2 regions of the Streptomyces sp. NPDC053079 genome follow, and region 1 is predicted to be linked to the other one. Evidence: riboswitches for the same ligand, from Rfam matches in the RefSeq annotation. Region 1 holds a riboswitch; the other holds the start of a gene.

The links. Region 1 has a riboswitch for glycine ahead of gcvP (aminomethyl-transferring glycine dehydrogenase). Riboswitches for the same ligand answer to the same signal wherever they lie in the genome.
Region 2: it holds a riboswitch for glycine, as region 1 does, so the genes downstream of both, gcvT (glycine cleavage system aminomethyltransferase GcvT) here and gcvP (aminomethyl-transferring glycine dehydrogenase) in region 1, are expected to answer to the same signal.

What each region holds. Positions count from the first base shown of each region.
Region 1 is NZ_JBITZJ010000010.1:8,049-14,106, forward strand. Features, by position in the region: gene ACIGXW_RS31835 (MerR family transcriptional regulator) at 145-786, shown strand; gene ACIGXW_RS31840 (DNA polymerase IV) at 901-2,310, shown strand; gene ACIGXW_RS31845 (PRC-barrel domain-containing protein) at 2,247-2,603, opposite strand; glycine riboswitch at 2,782-2,900, shown strand; gene gcvP (aminomethyl-transferring glycine dehydrogenase) at 3,088-5,973, shown strand.
Region 2 is NZ_JBITZJ010000002.1:977,699-983,756, forward strand. Features, by position in the region: gene glyA (serine hydroxymethyltransferase) at 1-583, opposite strand, end outside; gene gcvH (glycine cleavage system protein GcvH) at 614-988, opposite strand; gene gcvT (glycine cleavage system aminomethyltransferase GcvT) at 1,056-2,183, opposite strand; glycine riboswitch at 2,334-2,430, opposite strand; gene ACIGXW_RS11720 (AAA family ATPase) at 2,583-3,242, shown strand; gene ACIGXW_RS11725 (enhanced serine sensitivity protein SseB) at 3,372-4,154, shown strand; gene ACIGXW_RS11730 (enhanced serine sensitivity protein SseB C-terminal domain-containing protein) at 4,227-5,033, shown strand; gene ACIGXW_RS11735 (ABC transporter permease) at 5,409-6,058, shown strand, end outside.

The DNA.
Region 1 (6,058 bases):
GCATTCGAGTAGCCTTTCCCGCTACCTGGACACGTAAAACCACTCTCAGGGTGATTATCACTCGGCGTGCCGAGTGTGGCGATCGTTGACGCACCCCGAGCGACTGCCTACCGTCGAGAAGGCAGGTCAAGGACGGAGGTCGGCGTGAGAAGCACGGGCGACGGTACGGCGGTTGGCGGTCCGTATCCGCTGCATGGGGGAACGGTCGAACCAGTGCCCCGCTATTCCGCTACGGCGGCGGTCACCACTCCGCGGGGGAGCGATTCCGAGGACTCCGACAGCTCCAGGAGCTCGGACGACATCGGATACCGGGGGCCGACGGCATGCGCGGCGGCGGGGATCACCTACCGGCAGCTGGACTACTGGGCGCGCACCGCTCTCGTGGAGCCCAGCGTGCGGCCCGCATACGGCTCGGGCAGCCAGCGGCTCTACAGCTTCCGGGACGTCGTCGTCCTGAAGATCGTGAAGCGGCTGCTGGACACCGGGGTCTCCCTGCAGAACATCCGCACCGCGGTGCAGCACCTGCGCACGCGCGGCATGGCGGATCTGGCGCAGATGACATTGATGAGCGACGGGGCGACGGTGTACGAGTGCACCTCGCCCGACGAGGTCGTCGACCTGCTCCAGGGCGGTCAGGGGGTCTTCGGGATCGCCGTGGGCGTCGTCTGGCGTGACGTGGAGAGCGCGCTGGCGCAGCTGCACGGCGAGCGGGTGGACACCGGGGAGACGCTGGTGGGCCACAACCCGGCCGACGAGCTGGCGCGGCGCCGCAACCGCGCCGGCTGAGCCGGCCGGACAGCAGGGACCGGGCGCCCCTCGCGCCGCCGCGACGCGGCGCCGCGAGGGGCGCTCCGTCGCAGGTGGGCGCCATTGTCAGTGGCATGCGGCAGCATCTGACCCGTGAGGGGTGCGCCGACGATTCTCCATCTGGACATGGACGCTTTCTACGCTTCGGTGGAGCAGGCGGCCAAGCCCAGCCTGCGCGGAAAGCCCGTGGTGGTCGGCGGGATCGGGCCGCGCGGCGTGGTGGCCACCGCGTCGTACGAGGCGCGGGTCTTCGGCGTCCACTCCGCCATGGCCACGGCCCAGGCCCGCCGGCTCTGCCCGAACGCCGCCTACCTCACCCCGCGCTTCCGGCTGTACCAGCAGGTCAGCCAGGTGGTCATGCGGCTGCTCGGCGAGCTGTCGCCGCTGGTGGAGCCCCTGAGCCTCGACGAGGCGTTCGTCGACCTCGAGGCGGGTGGCGTGGAGCCCACCTCGGCGGCGGTCCGGGCCGTGGGGGAGCGGCTGCGGGAGGACATCGCGGCGGCCACGGGGCTCACCGGCTCGGTCGGGCTCGCCGGCTCCAAGATGCTCGCCAAGATCGCCTCCGAGGAGGCCAAGCCCGACGGCCTGGTCGTCATCGAGCCCGGTACGGAGCTGGAGATACTCGGGCCCATGTCGGTCCGCGCCATTCCCGGGGTGGGTCCCGCCACTGCCGAAACGTTGCGCCGGGCCGGGATCACCACCGTGGCCGAGACGGCGGAGGCGGGCGAGGCCGAGCTGGTGCGGCTGCTCGGCAAGTCCCACGGCGCCGGCCTCCACGCGCTGGCCACCGGCCACGACGACCGGCCCGTCGTCGCCGAGCGGGACGCCAAGTCCGTCTCGGCGGAGGACACCTTCGCCGAGGACCTCACCGACCGCACCCGGGTCCAGCTGGAGCTCGCCCGCCTCGCCGACCGGTGCGTGCGGCGGCTGCGGGAGGCGGGCCGCTCCGGGCGCACGGTGGTCATCAAGGTGCGCAGCTACGACTTCTCGACGCTGACCCGCTCGGAGACGCTGCGCGGTCCCACCGACGACCCCGCGGTGGTGCGGGAGGCGGCGGCCCGGCTGCTCGACGGCGTGGACACCACCGCGGGCGTGCGGCTGCTGGGCGTCGGGGTGTCCGGGCTGGCCGACTACACGCAGGAGGACCTCTTCGCGCAGGCCGCGAGCCGCGCGGAGGAGGCCGCCGGGGCCGCCTTGCAGGACGGCCCCGAGCCCCAGCAGGCCCCGGAGGCCCCGGAGAGGCCCCACCAGTGGCTCCCGGGGCTGGACGTGCGGCACGCGGAGTACGGGAACGGCTGGGTGCAGGGCAGCGGCGTGGGGCGGGTCACCGTCCGCTTCGAGGAGCCCTGGTCCGGGCCCGGGCGGGTACGCACCTTCCGCGTCGACGACCCCGCGCTCGAACCGTCCGAGCCGCTGCCGCTCGTCCGCGCCCCGCAGGATCAGGTGCCGGAGGTCTCGGAGGTGCCCGGGGTGCCGGAGGTGCCGGGCAGTTCGAGCCCGTAGTGGTGGTACAGCTGCAGCTCCTGCTCGGGCGAGAGGTGCCGGCCCACTCCGAAGCCCGGTGCCTCCCTGATCAGGGCGCGGTCGTAGGGGATGCGCAGGACGTCGCCCTCGACACGGCTCGGCTCCAGCGGTACGAACGCGTCCCTGCCGAACAGTCCGGTGCGTACCGCCGCCCACTCCGGTTGCCCGGTCGCGTCGTCGAGGTAGACCTCGTCCACCGTGCCGATCTTCACGCCGTCGCGGTCGAAGGCCTTCCGGCCGATCAGACTGCGGGGGTCGATGTCGGTCTGCACGGTTCCTCCCTTGATCGCGCCTGCCTGCGCCGGCCCCCGGACACCCGCTCGCGGGCCCCCCGGACGCCCCGCAGAGCACTTCGGAGCCCTTCGGTAACCACGAAAAGCCACAAAGCGGGAACCGGCCACTCGGGAGATCCGCCCGGAAAGCCGCGCTGGTAGGCTGGCGATTGGCCGCAGACCCCGTGCGGGAGAGTCCTCCGTCGAAACCCAGCCGATGCGTTGGGAGACGAGTGGGGGCGCCGAAGGAGCAAATCCTCCCCGGAATCTCTCAGGCACACGTACCGCACAGGCGAGGTCACTCTGGAAAGCAGGGCGGGCCCCGGTCAGGCACGACGCCGAGCCCTTCCTCACCGACGGTGAAAGCCGGGCCGCAGCATGGCCCGGTGAAGCTCTCAGGTTGAGATGACAGAGGGGGAGGCCGTCCGGGTACCCGCGCCGTGGTACCCCTCGCAGGTCGTGTATGACCAGGAGGCCTCCGCAGATGACAGCCCACCGCAGCTCCCTTTCCGACCTGGAACGCGGCACTCCCTTCGAGGCCCGCCACATCGGCCCCGACGCGGGTGCCCAGGCCAAGATGCTCGCCCAGGTCGGCTTCGGCTCGCTCGACGAACTCACCGAGGCCGCCGTGCCCGAGGTGATCAAGAGCGCCGAGGCGCTCCGGCTGCCCGGCGCCCGCACCGAGGCCGAGGTCCTCGCCGAACTGCGCACCCTCGCGGACCGCAACCAGGTGCTCGCCCCCATGATCGGCCTCGGCTACCACGGCACGTTCACGCCGCCGGTGATCCTGCGCAACGTCATGGAGAACCCCGCCTGGTACACGGCGTACACGCCCTACCAGCCCGAGATCTCCCAGGGCCGCCTCGAGGCGCTCCTGAACTTCCAGACCGTCGTCGCCGACCTGACCGGCCTGCCCACCTCCGGCGCCTCCCTCCTCGACGAGGGCACCGCCGCCGCCGAGGCGATGTCGCTGGCCCGCCGCGTCGGCAAGGTCAAGAACGGCGTCTTCCTGGTCGACGCCGACGCCCTGCCGCAGACCATCGCCGTCATACAGACGCGCGCCGAGCCCACCGGCGTCGAGGTCGTCGTCGCCGACCTCGCGGCCGGCATCCCCGACGAGCTCGCCGAGCGCGGCGTCTTCGGCGTCCTGCTGCAGTACCCCGGTGCCTCCGGCGCCGTACGCGACCTGCGCCCCGTCATCGAGCAGGCCCACGGCCTCGGCGCGATCGTCACCGTCGCCGCCGACCTGCTGGCCCTGACGCTGCTCACCCCGCCCGGCGAGCTCGGCGCCGACATCGCGATCGGCACCAGCCAGCGCTTCGGCGTCCCCATGGGCTTCGGCGGTCCGCACGCCGGCTACATGGCCGTGCGCGAGCAGTTCGCCCGCAGCCTCCCCGGCCGCCTCGTCGGCGTCTCCGTCGACGCCGACGGCAACAAGGCCTACCGCCTGGCCCTGCAGACCCGCGAGCAGCACATCCGCCGCGAGAAGGCCACGAGCAACATCTGCACCGCCCAGGTGCTGCTCGCCGTCATGGCCGGCATGTACGCGGTCTACCACGGCCCCGAGGGCCTCGCCGCCATCGCCCGCCGCACCCACCGCTACGCCACCGTCCTCGCCGAGGGCCTGCGCGCCGGCGGGGTCGAGGTCGTGCACGGCTCCTACTTCGACACCCTCACCGCACGCGTCCCCGGCCGGGCCGCCGAGGTCGTCGCCGCGGCCCGCGAGCTCGGCGTCAACCTGCGGCTGACCGACGCCGACCACGTCGGCATCGCCTGCGACGAGACCACCACCCGCGCCCAGCTGGCGTCCGTGTGGGCCGCCTTCGGTGTGGAGGGCGACGTCGAGGCGATCGACGCCGCGGTGGCGGACACGCTCCCCGAGGGCCTGCTGCGCACCGACGAGTACCTCGCGCACCCGGTCTTCCACCAGCACCGCTCCGAGACCGCGATGCTGCGCTACCTGCGCCGCCTCGCCGACCGGGACTACGCCCTGGACCGCGGCATGATCCCGCTCGGCTCCTGCACCATGAAGCTCAACGCCACCACCGAGATGGAGCCGGTGACCTGGCCCGAGTTCGGTGCGCTGCACCCCTTCGCGCCGGTCGAGCAGGCCGGGGGCTACCTCACGCTCATCACCGAGCTGGAGGAGAGGCTCGCCGAGGTCACCGGCTACGCCAAGGTCTCCATCCAGCCCAACGCCGGCTCGCAGGGCGAGCTCGCGGGCCTGCTGGCCGTCCGCGCCTACCACCGCGCCAACGGCGACGAGCAGCGCACCGTCTGCCTCATCCCGTCCTCCGCCCACGGCACCAACGCCGCGAGCGCCGTGATGGCCGGCATGAAGGTCGTCGTCGTCAAGACCGCCGACGACGGCGAGGTCGACGCCGAGGACCTGCGCGCCAAGATCGAGAAGCACCGTGACGAGCTCTCCGTGCTGATGATCACCTACCCGTCCACGCACGGCGTCTTCGAGGAGCACGTCGCCGACATCTGCGCGGCCGTGCACGAGGCCGGCGGCCAGGTCTACGTCGACGGCGCCAACCTCAACGCCCTGGTGGGCGTGGCCAAGCCGGGCGAGTTCGGCGGCGACGTCTCGCACCTGAACCTGCACAAGACCTTCTGCATCCCGCACGGCGGCGGCGGCCCCGGCGTCGGCCCGGTGGCCGTCCGCGCCCACCTCGCCCCGTACCTGCCCAACCACCCGCTGCAGCCCACCGCGGGCCCGGAGACGGGCGTCGGTCCGATCTCGGCCGCCCCCTGGGGCTCCGCCGGCATCCTGCCGATCTCCTGGGCGTACGTCCGGCTCATGGGCGGCGAGGGCCTCAAGCGCGCCACCCAGGTCGCCGTCCTCGGCGCCAACTACATCGCCAAGCGCCTCGAGCCGCACTACCCCGTGCTCTACACCGGCCCCAACGGGCTGGTCGCGCACGAGTGCATCGTGGACCTGCGGCCGCTGACCAAGGCGACCGGGGTGAGCGTCGACGACGTCGCCAAGCGGCTCATCGACTACGGCTTCCACGCGCCGACCATGTCCTTCCCGGTGGCCGGAACGCTGATGATCGAGCCGACGGAGAGTGAGGACCTCGCCGAGCTGGATCGTTTCTGTGAGGCGATGATCGCCATCCGCGCCGAGATCGAGAAGGTCGGCTCGGGGGAGTGGGACAAGGATGACAACCCGCTGCGGAACGCCCCGCACACCGCCGCCTCGGTGGCCGGGGCCTGGGAGCACCCGTACAGCCGCGAGGACGCCGTCTTCCCGGCCGGGGTGACGCCCGCCGACAAGTACTGGCCGCCGGTGCGCCGCGTCGACGGCGCCTACGGCGACCGCAACCTCGTCTGCTCCTGCCCGCCGCTGGACGAGTACGACGGCTGACGCGGGAGGCCCGTACACGGGTCGGGGCCGGTTCGGCGTTCTCGCCGGGCCGGCCCCTTCATGTTTTTCTGTGTGTCATATGAGG
Region 2 (6,058 bases), on a different contig from region 1:
CGACCTCGTCCGCGATCCGGCGGAAGGCCGCGAAGTCCAGCTGGCGCGGGTAGGCGGACCAGCCGGCGACGATCAGCTTCGGGCGGTGCTCCTTGGCGAGGCGCTCGACCTCGTCCATGTCGACCAGGTTGGTCGCCTCGTCGACGTGGTACGCGACCACGTTGTAGAGCTTGCCGGAGAAGTTGATCTTCATGCCGTGGGTCAGGTGCCCGCCGTGGGCGAGGTTCAGACCCAGGATGGTGTCGCCGGGGTTGAGCAGGGCGAACATCGCGGCGGCGTTGGCCTGCGCGCCGGAGTGCGGCTGCACGTTGGCGTGCTCGGCGCCGAAGAGCGCCTTGATGCGGTCGATCGCGATCTGCTCGACGACGTCGACGTGCTCACAGCCGCCGTAGTAGCGGCGGCCCGGGTAGCCCTCGGCGTACTTGTTAGTGAGGACCGAGCCCTGGGCCTCCATGACCGCGACCGGAGCGAAGTTCTCCGAGGCGATCATCTCGAGGGTGGACTGCTGGCGGTGGAGTTCGGCGTCGACAGCGGCGGCGACGTCGGGGTCGAGCTCATGGAGGGAGCTGTTCAGAAGCGACATGAGTTCTTCCTGGGCGGGGGAGAGGCGGGGTCAGCCGGCGAAGGCGGTGTACTCGTCGGCGGACATCAGGTCCGCCGGCTCGTCCGTGATCTTCACCTTGAACAGCCAGCCGCCCTCGAACGGGGCGGTGTTCACCAGCGAGGGGTCGTCCACGACGTCCTGGTTGGCCTCGACGACCTCGCCCGTGACGGGGGCGTAGAGGTCACTGACCGACTTGGTCGACTCCAGCTCGCCGCAGGTCTCGCCCGCGGTGACCGTGTCACCGACGGCCGGCAGCTGGGCGTAGACGACATCGCCGAGCGCGTTGGCCGCGAACTCCGTGATGCCGACCGTCGCCACGCCGTTCTCGACGGCCGAGAGCCACTCGTGCTCCTTGCTGTAGCGGAGCTGCTGGGGGTTGCTCATGACTAGATTCTCCTGTACGCGCGTGAGTGGTCGTGCAAAGGGTCTTGCCAGGTGGGATGAGGGGGGCTCAGCGTTCCCGCTTGTAGAACGGCAGGGCGACGACCTCGTACGGCTCATGCGTGCCGCGAATGTCCACCGATACCCCATCCGTGCCGGGAGCGGCGTGCGCCGCGTCGACGTAGGCGATCGCGATCGGCTTGCCGAGGGTCGGCGAGGGGGCGCCCGAGGTGACCTCGCCCACGACCTCGCCGCCGGCCACGACGGAGAAGCCGGCGCGCGGCACCCGGCGACCGGTGGCGACGAGGCCGACCAGCTTGCGCGGCGGCGCGCTCTCGGCGCGCTCGGCGGCGGCCAGCAGCGCCTCGCGGCCCACGAAGTCACCCGCCTTGTCGAACTTCACGACCCGGCCCAGCCCCGCGTCGAACGGCGTCGTGGCGGTGGTCAGCTCGTGCCCGTACAGCGGCATGCCCGCCTCCAGGCGCAGCGTGTCGCGGCAGGACAGGCCGCAGGGCACCAGACCCGCGTCCGCGCCCGCCTCGGTCAGGGCCTGCCACAGCTTCTCGGCGTCGGCCGGGGCGACGAACAGCTCGAAGCCGTCCTCGCCGGTGTAACCGGTACGGGCGATCAGCGCGGGCACGCCCGCGACGGTGCCCGGCAGGCCCGCGTAGTACTTCAGGCCGTCCAGGTCCGCGTCGGTGACGGACTTCAGGATGCCGGGGGAGGCCGGGCCCTGGACGGCGATCAGCGCGTAGGCGTCGCGGTCGTCGCGGACCTCGGTCTCGAAGCCGGCCGCCCGCTCGGTCAGCGCGTCCAGCACGACCTGGGCGTTGGAGGCGTTGGCGACGACCAGATATTTCGGGTGGCCTCCCTCCTCCGCCAGGCGGTAGACGATCAGGTCGTCCAGAATGCCGCCCTGCGCGTCGCAGATCATGGTGTAGCGGGCGCGGCCGACGGCCAGCGCGGAGAGGTTGCCCACCAGGGCGTGATCGAGGGCCTGCCCGGCCTGGGGGCCCGTAAGGGTGATCTCGCCCATGTGGGAGAGGTCGAAGAGACCGGCGCGGGTGCGCACGGCGAGGTGCTCGTCGCGCTCGCTCCCGTAACGCAGGGGCATGTCCCAGCCCGCGAAGTCGGTCATGGTGGCGCCGAGGCTGCGGTGCAGCGCGTCGAGGGCGGTATGGCGGGGGGCATCGGTCATGGTCAGGCTCCCGGACACGAGTCGGAGGTCGGCCTCCCCATCTGTCATCGGAACCTGAGAGGTTCACCGAGAGCCCCGAAAGGACGGCTCGGCTTGCACCTTGGGTGGGGCCGCCGCCGCGAGGAACGGGGGCCCGCTTTTCAGATCTGCCTCACCCGCGCGGTACGGGGCCTGAGAGATTCAAGGGAGGAACTTGCTCCTTCGGCGCCCGGTGCCAGGGGCACCAGGACTCTCCCGCGCGGATTCGAGCGGCCGGTATGCAGTTGATAGACATGCCGTTGGCGCGCACATCATTGCACGTACGAGCGTGCGAGGGACTGCCCACGGCCCCATGAATTGGATTACCTTTTCTTTACATTCCGTGGGTAGGGGGCAGCCAACGGACGGGGAGGGAAGGCGATCACGGTGCGTACGGACGTCCAGGGGGAGGTGCCGGACGCCGCGGCGGAGCCGCCGCCGTCGGCGGAGCCGCCCACGGGAGTGCGCGATCTGCGCGGCCGCGGCCGCACCGAGCTGCGCTATCCGCTCGGCGATCTGCTCGTCGTCTCCGGGCTGCCCGGCAGCGGAAAGTCCACGCTGATACGGCGCACGGTGGCCGCCGTGGACGGCCGGGGCACGCCCGTCCACCGCGTGGACTCCCAGGACGCCCGCGACCGCTTCGAGCGCCGCACGCCGGACCGGCTGCCGTACGCGGCCTACCGCCCCCTGGTGCGCCTGGCCCACTACGCCGCGCTGCGCCGCGCCCTGCGCTCGGGCGCGAGCGTGGTGGTGCACGACTGCGGGGAGCGCGGCTGGGTGCGCCGCTGGCTCGCCCGCGACGCGCGCCGGCGCGGCGGCGCGGTCCATGTGCTGCTGCTCGCCGTGGAGCCGCACACCGCGCTCGCCGGCCAGGCGGCCCGCGGCCGCCGCGTCTCCCGCCGGGCCTTCGGCCGCCACCGCCGCGCGATGACGGGCCTGCTGACCACCGCCGCCGCGGGCCGCGTCCCGCCCGGCACGGCCTCCACCACCCTCCTCGACCGCCCCGCCGCCGACGCCCTCGAGACGATCGCCTTCGGCTAGCCGCCGGGGGTCGGGTTTCGGCCGGATGCCCGCCCCGCCGCGGCCGCGATACGGGACACCCCCCGGCCGCCGCGCGAGCGCAGCCGTTAAGGTGCGGGTGCGGTGGTGACGAGACGGTGGTTGGGACAGGTGAACGTGTCCGAGCAGTACGGGTGGGGCCCGGAGCACAGTGGCGGGGCCGGGTCATGGCCTGCCAACGAACTCGAAGAGGTGCTCGCCGCCTCCCTGGGCGTGCCGGACGCCGGCGCCCGCATCGTGGAGGTCCTCGGCCGCAGCAGCGTGTGGATCCCGCTGCCCAACGGCGGCGGGACCGACAGCCGGGACCTCGACCTGCCCGCCCTGGAGCTGGACGGCGCCGCGTACGTACCGGTCTTCAGCTCCGAGGAGCAGTTCCGGAAGGTCGCGGGCGAGCTGATGGCGTTCGCCGTGGCCCCGGCCGTGGAATTCGCCCGGGGCCTGCCCCCGCAGGTCGGCATCGTGGTCAACCCGGACGGCGCGGTCGGCGCGCCCCTGCCGCCGCCCGCCGTCGCCGCGCTGTGCCGGGCCGGCCGCACGGCCCTGGACGGCGAGGCCACCGGCGGCCGGGTGTGCCTGTTCGAGCCGGACTGGCAGGACGAGCCGACCGCCTTCCTGGCCGCCGCGGGCCTGCAGTTCGCGGCCGCCGAGGTCGTGCGGACCGCGCGCCGCACCCTGGCCAGCGTGGAGGGCGCCGACCCGGCGCTGTTCGTCGGCGTGGAGCTGGACCTGCCCGACCCCGCGAGCCGGTCCGCCGCCATGGAGGCCCTCGGCCGGGCCCTGGGCGAGGTGGCTGTTCCCTGGCCCGTGCAGCTGGTCTTCCTGGACGTGGCGCACGACCCCGTGGGTGACTGGATGCGTGCGCGGGTGCGTCCGTTCTACGACCGTGACCTGTGACAGCTCCCCTGCCCGCGGCCGCGGGCTCGTAAGCTGGTGGGAACAGACGGCCAAGAGAAGAGGCGGACCCAGGTGAGCGCGGGCGCGGAGAGCGGCGTGGAGCAGGTGCTGCGCCAGGTGGCGCCCGGCCGGTACGACACGTACGAGGCGCTGTTGGGCGCTCTCGCCGAGGGCCGGGTCTGGATGCTGCTGTGGCACGGCCAGGCGGGCTCGCCCGACGCCCAGTACGGCAACATGGAGGTCGACGGCCTCGGCTACGCCCCCTGTGTGACCTCCGCCCAGGAGCTCGCCGCCAGTGGCTGGAACCGCGCCCACGAGGTCGTCTCCGGCCGGGACATCGCCGCCTCCCTCTACCCCGACCGCTGGGGCCTGTGGCTCAACCCCCACGCCCCCGGCGGCGGCGTCGGCATCCCCTGGCTCGACCTGCGCCGGATCACCGCCGGCCTGGACCGGCTGCCCGCCGGCCCCCTGCGGCTGAGCGAACCGGCCGTGGACATCCCGCAGTTCTACGCCCTGCTCGGGCAGAACGCCCACCGCACGCCCGTGGTCCGCGCGCTGCGCCGCGCCTGGGTGCAGCCCGCGCTCGGCACGCCGTACCTGGCCGTCGGGCTCGACCTGTACGACACCTCCCCGGCGGCGGTGGAGTCGGTGCGGCTGATGATGCAGCAGTCGGTCGGCGTGGTCCCGGAGGGGCTGCCGGTCTCGACGGTGTCGATGGCGGACGAGTACGACCCGGTGGCGATGTGGATGCGGGCCAACACCCGGCCCTTCTTCGACCGCGACGCCTACGGCGGAGCGCCCGCCCCCGCCCCCGCCACGGGCCCCGCCGCCGGCTACGGCTATCCCCCTCAGCAGGGCTGGCAGGCCGGTACGTACTGACCCCCGCGCCGGGTCACGGCCCCGCTGCGGGGCCCCGTGTGTCCGTATAACGGAAGCTCCCTACGCACATCACGGTTGCGCATACATTGCGGATGAGGTCTGGCGGGTGATCGCGGGCCCGTTGAAGACTCCCGCCAACAAGGGCCACGGCCCGTCGTCGGCCCGACGCACCGGTACGACCTGCTGCGCGTGAACGTCCCGCACCTCCGCAATCCTTGCGCCTTCGCACTCTCGTTCACCCTCATATATCCCGCATCTTCAGTACCTCACGCACCTCCGCACCATTCGCACCCGATGTGAACAAGCCGCGCCGTACGCGGCGGGTGTCGGCCGGCCATTGCCGGGCGGCGCCGGTCGAGAGGGGTCCACCAGACGATGACGGCACCACTGCACGACACGGGCGCGGCCGAGGCCGCTGCCGACGGCGTGGGAACGGTCCCCGCCGGCGTCCCGGCGAAGGCCATCGAGGGCCGCTCCCCCTGGCGTATCGCCTGGCTACGACTCAAGCGCGACAAGGTGGCCCTGTCCGGCGGCATCGTGGTGGTGCTGCTCGTCCTCGTGGCGCTCTTCGCGCCGCTCATCGTGGGGCTGCTCGGCCATCCGCCCAACGAATTTCATGAAGAAACGATTGATCCGCTCTTCAGTACGCCCAAGGGGGCCTGGGGAGGCATCAGTTCGGACTTCCTCTTCGGCGTCGAGCCGGGCAACGGCCGCGACGTGTTCAGCCGTGTCGTCTACGGCGCGCGGGTCTCGCTGCTCGTGGCCTTCCTCGCGGCGGTCGTCGCCGTGCTGATCGGCACGGTGCTGGGGATCGTCGCCGGCTACTTCGGCGGCTGGGTCGACGCGGTCGTCAGCCGCGTCATGGACCTGCTGCTGGCCTTCCCCCAGCTGCTGTTCATCATCGCCCTGGTCTCGGTCGTGCCCAACTCCCTGTGGGGGCTGACGGGTTCGGGCGTGCGCATGGCCGTGCTCATCGCGGTCATCGGATTCTTCGGCTGGCCGTACGTCGGGCGCATCGTCCGCGG